3 regions of the Uliginosibacterium sediminicola genome follow, and region 3 is predicted to be linked to each of the others. Evidence: predicted binding sites of a transcription regulator. Region 3 holds the regulator's gene; each other region holds the start of a gene.
What was found. The regulator sigma-54, encoded in region 3, starts transcription at its own class of promoters, with help from an activator protein. The targets are predictions, from matches to a motif close to TGGCACGCTTNCTGCTNA.

Region 1 (4,419 bases), on a different contig from region 3:
GATGACTGGAAGGCCGGCTTCAAGGCGCAGGCGCCTGCGCCGCTGAGTGCCTACGCGGTGATGGACGCCATTTTTGCGCGTCTGCTCGATCGCCAGCTGTTCCCCAATTTGCAGAGCATCGTCCTCGCCGGACATTCGGCGGGCGGGCAATACTTGCAGCGCTACGCCTTGTTCGGCCAGGGGAGCGCCTTGGTCGATCAGGCTGGCGTGCGACTGCGCTACGTGGTGGCCAATCCCTCGTCTTATGCTTACGCCAATGATCTGCGGCCTCTGGCTGCTGGCGGCTTTGCGGCGGCGGATGCGAGCCAGTGCGAGCGCGTCGATCGCTGGCCGTACAGCTTGAGCGCGAATCTGCCGGCGTACGCACGCAAGCCGCTGGATCCGGCCGCGCTGATGCGCCGCTATCTCGCGCATGATGTGATCTACCTGCTCGGCGAAGAGGACAAGGATCCGCATCACCCGCAGCTCGATAAAAGCTGTGCGGGCGAAGCCCAGGGCGATTCGCGCTTGCAGCGCGGGCGTTACTACTTTGCTTACGCGGCGCAGTTCCCGCGCGACGCTGCTTTCAAGCAGCGCTTGTTCATCGTGCCCGGCGTGGCGCACAACAGCACGCGCATGTTTGGCTCAAGCTGTGGTCTGGCGGCCTTGTTTGACGAAGGCCGTTGCACGACCGAAGTTGCGGCGCCCTAGACTGAGGCTTTAAACCCTTCTCACAACATGGTTGCATGCGGATGCAGGGGATGCGTCAGCGTATCGGCAATCAATCGCAACGCAGTCTCGCACGCAAATTTTCCACCGGGGCCGCCCAGGCATATGCGAACAGCGTTGGGCGGGTTGGCATCGGTGCTGAAAGCCGCGCTGGCGACGACGCCTACGCCTTGTGTGCGCAGGTAGGAGGCGAATTCGACCACGTTCCAGCTCTCCTCGACGGGCAGCCACAAATGAAAACCCTCGGGGTGGCTGCTGTGGGCGTAGCCTGCCAACAGTTCGTCCGCCAGCGCCTGGCGTGATTGGCATTCTTGTCGGATCGCCGTGAGCACCGCCTGTGCTGTGCCGTCGTTGATGGCGCGTGTTGCGATGGCTGTCGTCACGGGTGAGGCCATCACGGTCGTGGCGCGTAGCGCGCCCGCTAGGCGCTGCGCTTGGCGTGGCGTGGGTGAGCGTACGAACGCGGTGCGCAAGCCGGCGCCGTAGCACTTGGACATGCCCGAGATGTAATAGGTCAGCGCTGGCGCGAGTGTGGCCAACGCGGGAACTGGTTTCGTTGGCAGCATGCCATAGGCGTCGTCTTCGATAATCGGAATGCTGTAATGCAGGGCGATGTCAGCCAAGGCTTCGCGACGTTGCAGGTCCAAGGTTTGCGTGGTCGGGTTGAGCATGGTGGGATTGAGGTACAGCGCCTTGGGTGAGAGCGTCTTGCAGGCGTCTTCAAAAGCGCGCACTTTGACCCCGCCATGATCCATCGGCAAGCCAAACAGCTTGACGCCCAGTTGCGCGGCGATGGCCTTGATGCCTGGATAGGTCAGCGACTCGACGCAGATCATCTCGCCGGGGCGCGCCAGCAATGACATCAACGCCGCCAGAGCGCTATGAATGCCGGGGCAGATGAGAATTTCTTCGCACTCGGCATCGGGAATGAATTCACGCAGCCACTTGGTGGCGACCCGCCGGTCGGTCGGCGTGCCACCGAAATCCTGATAGCGCAGCAGCAGATTGATGTCGCAGTCGTGCAGCGCGGCAGCTGCGCTGTCGCTGATACGCGACAGCAAGGCCGGGTCTTCAATTTCCGGTGGCAGATTCATCGTCATTTCGGCGCCACTGCCGCCGCGCAAAGGCAGGGTCGGGCTGCTGCCCAGTGCAAAGGTACCGGACCCCGTACGGGTATCGATCAGGCCACGCTTGCGCGCCTCGGCATAGCCGCGTGCGGCGGTCGTGTAGTTGATGCCCAGCATCTGAGCGAGCTCGCGCAACGTGGGTAACTGGTCGCGTGGGCTCAAGCGCCCGACGCGCAGGTCCTCGGCGATGAGGTCGGCAATCATCAGATAACTGGGTTTGTTGGCTTCGGCGATCTGTTTGATCCAATGCTGTTGCGGATTTTTCATGGTTTGGGGAAGCGTAGAGCGGCTTGTCTCGTATTGATTGCATGAAATTCTGACATTGATTGCATTTTCTTGCTGAAGATTCGTCGGATAGCACGCTGCTTGGCAATTCTTTGGTTTGATCTGCATCAAGTCGGTGCCGCTGGGCTGCTTTTTTGCACCATAACGAATAGTCGTGATATCGCGGTATATCGCCGTGTTTTGGCGTATTAAGAAGCCATCAGAATATTTTCATGGTCGGCCGATACTCCACTCTTGGATGATTGCATATTGATCGCATGATGATCTGAAATTGATGGCACGGTTGCTGCAATGCTGTGGCAGAGCAGGCTGCATGTGCGGCAGGCCCAATCCATCAACAGGAGAACTAACATGCCGGTAGTGACCAAACCCGCCCACCAGAAAGGCGACTTCCTCGTCAATTACGAAGAGAAGGTGTTTGAGGACGTGAAAGCCGAACCCGGCGAAAAAGCGCTGGTGACTTTTCACACCGTGGCCTTCGAAGGCTCCATCGGTTTCGTGAACCTGCTGCAGGCCACGCGCCTGCAGCGCAAAGGCTTCGAAACCTCGATCCTGCTCTATGGCCCGGGCGTGACCCTGGGTGTGCAACGCGGCTTCCCGACCCTGGGTGACGAAGCCTTTCCGGGCCACCTCAACTTCAATAAGCAGATCACCAAGTTCATCGAGGAAGGCGGCAAGGTCTATGCGTGCCGCTTCGCCCTGCAGGCGCTTTACGGCCATGGCGAACCCTCGCTGATCGAAGGCATCCGCCCGATCAATCCGCTCGACGTGCTGGACCTGGTGCTGCTGCACCGCAAGTCCAATGCCTTCATCCTCGACACCTGGACGCTCTGACATGCCGGCAGCCTCCGTCATCCGTGCCGCAGCGGTCCAGATCACACCCGACTTCGAGCAGCCCGAGGGCACGCTCGCCAAGGTGTGTGCAGCCATCAATGAAGCGGCAGGCAAGGGCGCGCAGCTGGTCGTCTTCCCCGAGACCTTCGTGCCCTACTACCCCTACTTCTCCTTCGTGAAGCCGGCGGTGGCGATGGGGGCCGATCACCTGAAGCTCTATGAGCAGGCGGTGGTCGTGCCCGGCCCGGTGACCGAGGCCGTCGCGGCCAGCGCGCGTGCGCTGGGCGTGGTGGTCGTGCTCGGTGTCAATGAGCGCGACCACGGCAGCCTCTACAACACGCAACTGGTGTTCGACGCTGATGGCTCGCTCAAGCTCAAGCGCCGCAAGATCACGCCGACCTACCACGAGCGCATGGTGTGGGGGCAGGGCGATGCCAGCGGCCTCAAGGTGGTCGACACCGCCGTCGGCCGCGTCGGCGCGCTGGCCTGCTGGGAGCACTACAACCCGCTGGCGCGCTATGCGCTGATGACCCAGCACGAAGAGATCCACTGCAGCCAGTTCCCCGGCTCCATGGTTGGGCCGATCTTCGCCGACCAGATCGATGCGGCGATCCGCCATCACGCGGCCGAATCCGGCTGCTTCGTGGTCAATGCCACTGGCTGGCTCAGCGATGCGCAGATTGCCGCCATCACACCCGACCCGGCCATGCAGCGCGTGCTGCGTGGTGGCTGCCACACGGCCATCGTCTCGCCCGAAGGCGTGAACCTGGCACCACCCTTGCGAGAAGGTGAAGGCATGGTGATTGCCGATCTCGACATGAAGCTCATCACCAAGCGCAAACGCATGATGGATTCGGTCGGCCACTACGCGCGCCCCGAACTCCTCAGTCTGCACATCAATGCGCAAGCCGCTGCCACCGTCAGCCCCATGCACGGCACAGCCCTCAATCCGGAGTACAGCTATGACCACACCGAGCCCCACAGCGCCGAACGAAGCGACGCGCCAATTGATGACCGAGCTGCAGTCCTGGGGATTAAGGCTGCCTGACCCCGATGCCGGCGCCGCCAGCCGGCGCGGTGGCGCAGGGCCGTCCGATCACAAGGCGGTGACCGTCGACGGCCACACCATCATGGTACCGGTGCACACCGGCAGCGCTTCGGCCTCGCCCTTCCACGCCGACGCGGCAGACGCCAGCGGTCGCATCACGCTCAAGCGCGCCAGCATCCCGATTGCGAACATCGCCTTTCCGAAGCAGCCGCGCTTCTATGCGCTGCAGACCTTCGACGGCGTGCCCTATGCGCATATCGCTACGCTGCACAGTTCCGATGTACTGGCGACCACCGTGCTGCAGAACTGTATTCGTTACGAGCATCGCGATTCGGCCTGCCAGTTCTGCGCCATCGGTCAGTCGCTCGCGGCCAAGCGCACCATCGCCCACAAGACGCCCGAACAGCTCGCCGAAGT
Region 2 (4,419 bases), on a different contig from region 3:
GGTGAGTGAGGCGTGAAGAGTGAGGGGCGGGTGCGCACGGCGCGCACCCGGTGGCATCAGACCGTCAGGTCTTCGAAGGGCTTTTTCAGCTCGGCTTCGCCCTTGTCGGCGCTGCGTTCCAGCCAGGGGTCTTTGTAGTCCTGCAGGGCGAACAGCATGCGTTCGAACAGCGCCTTGCGATTGGCGGCGTCTTCGACGACCTTGGCCTTGACGTAGTCGAGGCCGACGCGCTGCACGTAATGCACCGTGCGCTCCAGGTAGTAGCCTTCTTCGCGGTAGAGCTGGAGGAAGGCGCCGGAGTATTCCATCACCTCTTCGTCAGACTTCACCTTGCAGAAGAATTCGGCCACCTCGGTCTTGATGCCGCCATTGCCGGCGACGTAGAGCTCGTAGCCGGAATCCACGCCGATGATGCCAACGTCCTTGATGCCGGCTTCGGCACAGTTGCGTGGGCAACCCGAGACGGCGAGCTTGACCTTGTGCGGGCTCCACATGCCGAACAGCATCTTTTCGAGCTTGACGCCCATGTCCATCGCCAGCTGGGTGCCGAAGCGGCAGTGCTCGGCGCCGACGCAGGTTTTCACCGTGCGCAGGCTCTTGCCATAGGCATGACCGGAGACCATGCCTGCGGCATTGAGGTCGGCCCACATCTTCGGCAGGTCTTCCTTCTTCACGCCGAGCAGGTCGATGCGCTGGCCGCCGGTGACCTTGACGGTCGGTACCTTGTACTTCTCGGCGGCGTCGGCAATCGCGCGCAATTCGTTCGGCGTGGTGAGGCCGCCCCACATGCGCGGCACCACCGAGTAGGTGCCATCTTTCTGGATGTTGGCGTGTGCGCGCTCGTTGATGAAGCGCGATTGCGGATCGTCCTGCGCCTCGTGCGGCCAGCTGGAGATCAGGTAGTAGTTGAGTGCCGGGCGGCAGGTGGCGCAACCATTGGGCGTCTTCCAGCCCAGCGCCTGCATCACGGCGGGAATGCTGGTCAGGTGCTGATTGACGATGGCGGCGCGCACATCGCCATGCGAATGATCGGTACAGGCGCAGATCGCCTTGTTCTTGCTGTCCGCCGGGGTGTAGGCGCCACCGATGGTCGAGGCGAGGATCTGTTCGACCAGGCCGGTGCAGGAGCCGCAGGAGCTCGATGCCTTGGTGTGCTTGCGCACGTCTTCGAGCGTGAAGATGCCCTTTTCCTTGATCGCCTTGACGATGGTGCCCTTGCAGACGCCATTGCAGCCGCAGACTTCGGCCGTGTCGGGCAGCGATGCGGCCGAGTTCTGCCCCTTGTGGCCGACGTCACCGAGGTGCGACTTGCCGAACAGCAGGTGGTCGCGGATCTCGTGCACATCCTGGCCGTCCTTCATCATCTGGAAGTACCAGGAGCCGTCGACCGTGTCGCCATACATGACTGCGCCGACGATCTTGTCATCCTTGAGCACCACGCGCTTGTAGACGCCCATGCCGGGGTCGGAGAGCACGATGTCCTCGGTGCCTTCACCGCCGGAAAAATCGCCGGCAGAGAACACGTCGATGCCGGTGACCTTGAGCTTGGTGCTGGTCACCGAGCCCTGGTAGCGGCCAATGCCGAACATTGCCAGGTGATTGGCGCAGACCTTGGCCTGCTCGAACAGCGGCGCGACCAGGCCGTAGGCGATGCCACGGTGATTGGCGCATTCGCCGACGGCGTAGATGCGCGGGTCGAAGGTCTGCAAGGTGTCGCTGACGACGATGCCGCGATTGCAGTGCAGACCGGCTTTTTCAGCGAGTGCCGTGTTGGGGCGGATGCCAGCGGCCATGACGACCAGATCGGCGGGAATCGTCTCGCCATCCTTGAACTTGACGGCGGCGACGCGGCCGCTTTCGTTACCGATCAGCTCGGCAGTCTGCGCCGGCAGCTTGAACTTCATGCCTTTGGCTTCGAGCGCCTTCTGCAGCATCTGGCCGGCGGTCTTGTCGAGCTGGCGCTCCATGATCCAGTCGCCGATATGCACGATGGTCACGTCCATGCCGCGAATGGCGAGGCCATTGGCCGCTTCCAGACCCAGCAGGCCGGCGCCGATCACCACCGCATGCCGGTGGGTGGCGGCGGTGGCGATCATGGTGTCGGTATCGGCAATGTCGCGGTAGGCGATCACGCCCTGCAGGTCCTTGCCAGGCACCGGCAGGATGAAAGGCAGCGAGCCGGTGGCCAGCAGCAGGCGGTCGTACTCGGCGACGGTGCCGTCGTCGGCCGTCACGGTGCGTGCTTTGCGGTCGATCTGGGTGACGGTGCGGCCGGTCAGCAGGCGGATGCCGTTGTCCTTGTACCAGTCCAGATCGTTGAGGATGATGTCCTGGATCGTCATCTCGCCGGCCAACACTGGCGAGAGCAGGATGCGGTTGTAGTTCGGATGGGGTTCGGCGCCGAAGACGGTGATGTCGTACATGTCGGGCGCGGTCTTGAGGAGTTCTTCAAGTGTCCGGACGCCGGCCATGCCGTTGCCGACCATGACGAGTTTGAGCTTGCGCATGTGATACCTCTGTAAGAAAGCCGGGGAAACCCCTGAGAATCGAATTCAGCTTTGACAGAGATCGTCGTTGATCCGCAATCGCCAGCGCCGTTGCTGGAGAGAAGCGTGCCCGTGGGGCAGATGTCGCGATAGGGTGCTGCCAAGCAAAGCGCGTGCCGATGTTTGGCTTGGCGGCTAAGTGCATGATCGGAAAGCCGTCTTGCTCAGGGTTTGCCGCGTACTGAAGGCGCTGATGCGCCATGGCGGCGCAGCACGGAGCGGGCTGCACCAGCTTTGGTCAGCAGAGGGGAGGGATTCAGGCTGCGTGTTGCCCGGCGGATCGGGCGCGTTGCTCGATGAACTGCAGGCAGTCTGCGGCGCGCAGCGGTGGGCTGTAGAGGTAGCCCTGGAATTCGGTGCAGCCGAGTTTCTGCAGCAGGGCGCGCTGCGATTCGGTCTCGACATACTCGGCCACCACGCGCACGTTCATGGTCTGGCACAGCTGGGCTACCTGCGAAATGATGTCGCAGCATGAGCTGTTGCTCTCCACTTCGCGGGTCAGTGAGCCATCAAGCTTGATGGTGTCGATGCGGAAACGGCGCATATAAAGTAGTGAGCTGTAGCCCATGCCGAAATCGTCCATCGCCAGGCTGACGCCCAGCTCGTTTAGGGCGCTGAGGCTGCGGTTCGATTGCTCGTCATTGCTGACGCTGCGGCTCTCGGTGATCTCCAGTTCCAGATCGCCCGGATGCAGGCCGTAGCGCCCCAAATTTTCGCGCACATTGACCAGTAGCTGCGGGTCGGAGAGCTGCAGGGGCGAGACATTGACCGCCATCGAGACCTTGGTGATGCCGGCCGCCTGCCAGCTGGCCAGCTGGCGGCAGGCCACGGCGATGGTCCAGTGGCCGATGCGGCTGATACAGCCGGCGTCCTCGGCAATGCCGACCAGCACGTTCGGCGGCACCATGCCGAAGACGGCGTGCTGCCAGCGCAGCAGGGCTTCGACGCCAACCACCGCGCCCTGCGCATTGAGCTTGGGTTGGTAGACCATGTAGATCGCGCCATTGGTCAGATCACGTTCCAGATCGAGCAGCAACTGGCGAGCCAGGCGACCGACCGCATCCTGGCGATTGACTAGCAACTGCCGCGAGCTGCTGAGGCTCTCCTCCAGCGAATGGATCAGCTGGCGGAAGCTGGCCTTGCCGGCGGCGTCCAGGCGTGCCTCGAAACGGCGCAGAAAGGGCAGGTAGAGGCCGGCGCTGATCAAGATATTGACCGCTTGCAGCGCCAGACCGCGCCAGCCATTGCTGGCCTCCCAGGCATTGATGCCCAGCGGCAGCACCCATGCTTGCGAATGAACGCTCAGCGGTACCCAGCCGCTGCTCAGCGCCACATAGCTGACCAGGGTCAGCACGATGGGGGTGAGTACGAAGGGAATCAGCAGCAGCGGGTTGAGTACGACGGGCAGGCCGAACAGCAGGATCTCATTGATATTGAACAGCGAAGGCAGCAGGGCCAGGCTGCCGATATTGCGGCTGTTGCGATGTCGGGTGCTGAGGAACAAGGCCAGCAGCAGGCCGGCCGTGGCGCCTGAACCGCCAATCAGCACAAAGCTGCGGATGACCGGTTCGGTGAAGATTTCATAGGGCGCGGCACCGAGCGAGACCGCCAGTTCGTTGGCATGGGTCGCCGGGGTGAACCAGTTGCGTGCAACGTCCTGCAGCATCAGCGTGCCGTGCATGCCGAAGAACCACAGTATCTGGGAGATCAGACTGTAGAGCATGGCGCGCAGCAGATCGCTTTCAAGACTGCTGAACAGGGCGAAGAGCTGTTTGTCGAACAGGCGCTCGATCGGGGTGTCGAGCTCGGCCAGCGCCGTATGCAGGAGGAAGAACAGCGCCGCGGTGAGGATCGCCGGCAGGATGTTGTGCAC
Region 3 (4,419 bases):
ACGCCCACGCCCAGCACATCCTGCTCTTCGTCCTCCAGCGAGAGGCGCAAAGGCTCGTCCTGCCCCATACGGCGCTGCAGGTGCACCATGAGGCGCAGACGCATCTTGCGCCGGCAAGCCGTCTCGCCAAAGATCGTGCGGATGTTGAGAATGCCCAGGCCGCGCACTTCAAGGAAGTCCTTGAGCATTTCCGGGCAACGCCCTTCGAGCACACCCGAGGCAATGCGCGAAATCTCGACGACGTCATCGGCCACCAGGCCGTGGCCACGCGAGATCAGCTCCAGCGCCAGCTCCGACTTGCCAGCGCCCGAGTCACCGGTGATCAGCACGCCCAGCCCCAGCACATCCATGAACACGCCGTGCAGGGACACGCGCTCGGCCAGGCGCCGCGCCAAGAAAGAGCGCAGTACTTCGATGACGCGCGCAGACTCCAGCGGCGAGGCCAGCACCGGCACGCCGATGTCCTCGCAGTTGCGGCGGATGATATCCGGCACCTCGCAATCGTCGGCGACGATGATGGCCGGCGGCGGCGCGGCGAGGATCGCCAGCAGATGATGTTCAAGCCTGTCCCGCGCCTGCTTGCGTGCCCAGGCGAACTCGGTTTCACCGATCACCTGCAGGCGTGTGGGATGGATCAGATTAAGGTGCCCGACCAGATCGGCCGCCCACACGCGATCGTCGTGGACGGTGATGTAGGAATCCAGGCGCCCGGCGACGTGGCGCAGGCGCAGAGCTTCCCGATTGGCCTCAAACAGCTGGGCGACGCTGGTTCGCCGCATGCGGATCCCATTGCACAAAGAGTTGGTGGAGTGCGGCTGCATCGGGCGCGCTTGCCAGCGCTTCGCGGAAATCGCGGTCGCTGAACATGGTGGCCAGTTCGGAGAGCAGCTGCAAATGACTTTCGTTGGCCTGCTCGGGCACCAGCATGACGAAGATCAGGCCGACCGGCTTGCCGTCGGGCGCGTCAAAGGGAATCGGCTGGGCCATGCGCACGAAGGCGCCCAGAGGCTCCTTGAGTCCCTTGATGCGGCCATGAGGAATCGCAACACCCTGGCCGAGGCCAGTGGAACAGAGCTTTTCGCGCTGCAAGAGCGCATCACCAACGCGCTTGGCGGCGATGCCGGCGCGCGTTTCAAACATCCGGGCAGCGGCTGTGAACACAGCGGCTTTGTCAGACACCGGACTGTCGAGCACAACACTGTCCGGGATCAGGATCTTGGAAATCAGATTCATGGGGCGAGGTCGGCCACGTGCGCTGCGCAAAAATACGAAGTGTGATCAAACCCGATACGCCATGCCTTGGGAGCGATTGTTAAGCCCGCATGACGCCGCTTTGACGCGCAGATTATATGCCTGGGATTTTCGGCTGGTCGAGAATATCTTTCCCGCTGCGCGGAAAAGTTTGCAGCCCCTCCGCGCGCGGCGGAGGGGCGCGGGAATCAGCTCTCTACAGCGGGCTGATGGTACTTGACGGCCTCACGGCCATGATCGGAGGTCTTTTCCTTGTGCTTGACGACTTGCCGGTCAAGCTTGTCGGTCACACTGTCGATGGCGGCGTAGAGGTCTTCGTCAACGCTTTCAACGAAGATCGTGCGGCCACGTACATGCACCGTCACTTCCGCTTTCTGCCTGAGCTTGTCCACAGAGAGGATCACGTGGGTGGCCGTGACATGCTCAAAGTGGCGAATCACCTTGTCCAGCTTGGCTGTGACGTAATCGCGAATGGACTCGGTCAATTCGAGATGATGGCCGGTGATATTGAGATTCATGAAGTGCTCCTTCAGATCGACTTGCGCTGACTGACCGGCGGGATATTGAGCGACTCACGGTATTTCGCAATCGTTCTGCGAGCCACCACAATGCCCTGCTGGCCCAACATTTCAGCAATCTTGGCGTCAGACAGCGGTTTTTTGCTGTCCTCACCTGCCACCATCTGACGAATCAGCGCGCGAATCGCCGTGGCGGAGCAGGCACCACCCGTGTCGGTAGACACATGACTGCCGAAAAAATACTTCAATTCAAAAATCCCGCGCGTTGACGCCAGGTACTTCTGCGTCGTCACGCGTGACACCGTCGATTCATGCAGTTCCAGCTCTTCGGCAATCTCGCGCAAGGTCAAGGGGCGCATGGCGACCTCGCCGTGATCGAAGAATTGCCTTTGTCTCTCCACGATAGCTTGTGACACGCGCAATATCGTGTCAAATCGTTGCTGAACGTTTTTGATCATCCATTTCGCTTCTTGCAGCTGCGTCGACAGCGATCCGTTGATGCCGCGGTTCTGTTGAAGAATATCGGCATAGACCCGATGAATCCTGAGCCTCGGCATCGCTTCGGGGTTCAGATTAGCGGTCCAGGCGCCACGGAATTTGCGCACGATCACATCCGGCACGATATAGCGCGCGTCCAGCGGCGCGAAGGCCGCGCCCGGATGCGGGTTGAGGCTACAGATGAGTTCGTGCGCGGCACGCAGCTGGTCGTCGTCACAGGACAGGCGGCGGCGGATCTTGACGAAATCGCGCGCACCCAGCAGTTCAAGACATTGTTCAACGATGTCGATGGCCAACTCGCGGGTCGGCGTCTTTTCGCGCGCCTTGAGCTGCAGCGCCAGGCACTCCTGCAAGCTGCGCGCGCCGATGCCGACCGGGTCGAAGTGCTGGACGTGGCGCAAGGCGGTGACCAGTTCTTCGAGCTCGACTTCCCACTCTTCGGGAATCAGCGGCAGCAGCTCTTCCAGCCCTTGCAGAAGCATGCCGTCTTCTTCGAGCGCCTCGATGATCAGGCGGACCAGGGCGCGGTCGCGATCCGGCAGGGGCATCAGCGCAAGCTGGCCTTCCAGATGGTCGCGCAGCGAGGTGGTCGCAGCCTGGAATTCCTGGAAGTCGGAGTCGTCGTCACCATCGTTGTTGCGCGTACCACTCGCTTCCGAACGCCACTCGGCGGCTTCGCCGATGTCGTCATCCGAGACCGAATCATAGGCTTCGGTGATGGTGTCGGGCATTTCGACCGTGGTCGCCGGCTCGAAATCCTGATCGCCATTGGCCAGATGCTCGCTGGTCTCGAAGGCCGCCGCAACGGCTTCGGCGGTCGGCATTTCGAGCACCGCCGGCGCGTCCCCGCCTTCCTCATCCGCACCTTCGCGTTCAAGCAAGGGGTTTTCGAGCAGCATGCGCTCGATCTCGACATTGAGTTCCAGCGTGGAGAGCTGCAACAGCTTGATCGATTGCTGAAGCTGCGGCGTCAGCGCGAGTTGCTGGGAAAGGCGGAGCTGGAGTGAGGGCTTCATCGGGTGCGTATCAACAACTACAGTCGGAAATGTTCGCCGAGATAAATCTGGCGCACCTGGTTATTTTGCACAATTTCCTGCGGCCGGCCACCGGCCAGCACCTCGCCGGCATTGATGATCCAGGCGTGGTCACAGATCCCCAATGTCTCACGCACATTGTGGTCGGTAATCAGCACACCGATGCCACGCGCCTTGAGAAAACCGATGATCTTCTGGATGTCGATCACGGCAATCGGGTCCACGCCGGCAAAGGGTTCGTCGAGGAGAATCAGTTTGGGTTGCGAGGCCAGCGCACGGGCGATCTCCACCCGCCGCCGCTCGCCGCCGGACAATGCGATGGAGTCGGCGTTCTTCAGATGGCCGATGTTCAGCTCGTGCAGCAGGGAATCGAGGCGCGCCTCCTGCTCCTTGCGCGAGAGCTTTTGCAGCTCCAGCACGGCGAGGATGTTCTCGGCCACGGTGAGCTTGCGGAAAACCGAGTTTTCCTGCGGCAAATAAGACAAACCCATCTGTGCACGGCGGTGCATGGGCAGATGGGTGATTTCGGTGGCGTCCAGATAGATATGGCCGCCGTCGGCCTTGACCAGGCCGACGATGGTGTAGAAGCAAGTCGTCTTGCCCGCACCATTGGGACCCAGCAAGCCTACCACCTCGCCGCTGCCGACCTGGAAGGACACGTCCTTCACCACGGTACGCGATTTGTACCGTTTGCGTACGCTCTCAACCCTCAGCAGACTCATCAACAGGATCTCTCAACAACGTGCGGACAATGTCCGCGGAAAAACCACGCGATTGCAGGAAGCGGGCTTGTCTGGCCCACTCCTTTGCATCGCCGGGCACCTGCCCGAACTTTTTCTGCCAGACGCCACGCGCACGGCTGAGCTCATCGTGCTCGAGCACTTCATCGAGCGCGGCGCGCACCTGCTCGCCGGCAACGCCACGCTCCTCAAGCTCGCGGCGGATGCGTGCAGCGCCCAGACGCGCCGCCTTGCTCCGTACATAGCTTTCGGCAAAGCGCTGATCCGACTGAAGCCCGGTCTCGGACATGCGTTCAAGCACGGCGTCGACATCGTCGCCCTCACTGGCTCGGGCCTCCAGCTTGCGTCTGAGTTCCAGGCGCGAATGCTCGCGCGTGG

Region 1: a site for sigma-54 is predicted at 2,396-2,413, ahead of ABDB84_RS04175 (MSMEG_0572/Sll0783 family nitrogen starvation response protein). Genes of this name have one in related genera too.
Region 2: a site for sigma-54 is predicted at 2,648-2,665, ahead of nirB (nitrite reductase large subunit NirB). Genes of this name have one in related genera too.

What each region holds. Positions count from the first base shown of each region.
Region 1 covers NZ_JBDIVE010000002.1:83,379-87,797, reverse strand. The annotation lists gene ABDB84_RS04185 (hypothetical protein) at 1-690, shown strand, start outside; gene ABDB84_RS04180 (aminotransferase-like domain-containing protein) at 711-2,102, opposite strand; gene ABDB84_RS04175 (MSMEG_0572/Sll0783 family nitrogen starvation response protein) at 2,472-2,954, shown strand; gene ABDB84_RS04170 (Nit6803 family nitrilase) at 2,956-4,002, shown strand; gene ABDB84_RS04165 (MSMEG_0568 family radical SAM protein) at 3,917-4,419, shown strand, end outside.
Region 2 covers NZ_JBDIVE010000009.1:150,065-154,483, forward strand. The annotation lists gene nirB (nitrite reductase large subunit NirB) at 57-2,507, opposite strand; gene ABDB84_RS15735 (EAL domain-containing protein) at 2,803-4,419, opposite strand, start outside.
Region 3 covers NZ_JBDIVE010000001.1:432,518-436,936, forward strand. The annotation lists gene hprK (HPr(Ser) kinase/phosphatase) at 1-779, opposite strand, end outside; gene ABDB84_RS02050 (PTS sugar transporter subunit IIA) at 748-1,233, opposite strand; gene hpf (ribosome hibernation-promoting factor, HPF/YfiA family) at 1,440-1,769, opposite strand; gene ABDB84_RS02060 (RNA polymerase factor sigma-54) at 1,781-3,283, opposite strand; gene lptB (LPS export ABC transporter ATP-binding protein) at 3,301-4,023, opposite strand; gene recX (recombination regulator RecX) at 4,004-4,419, opposite strand, start outside.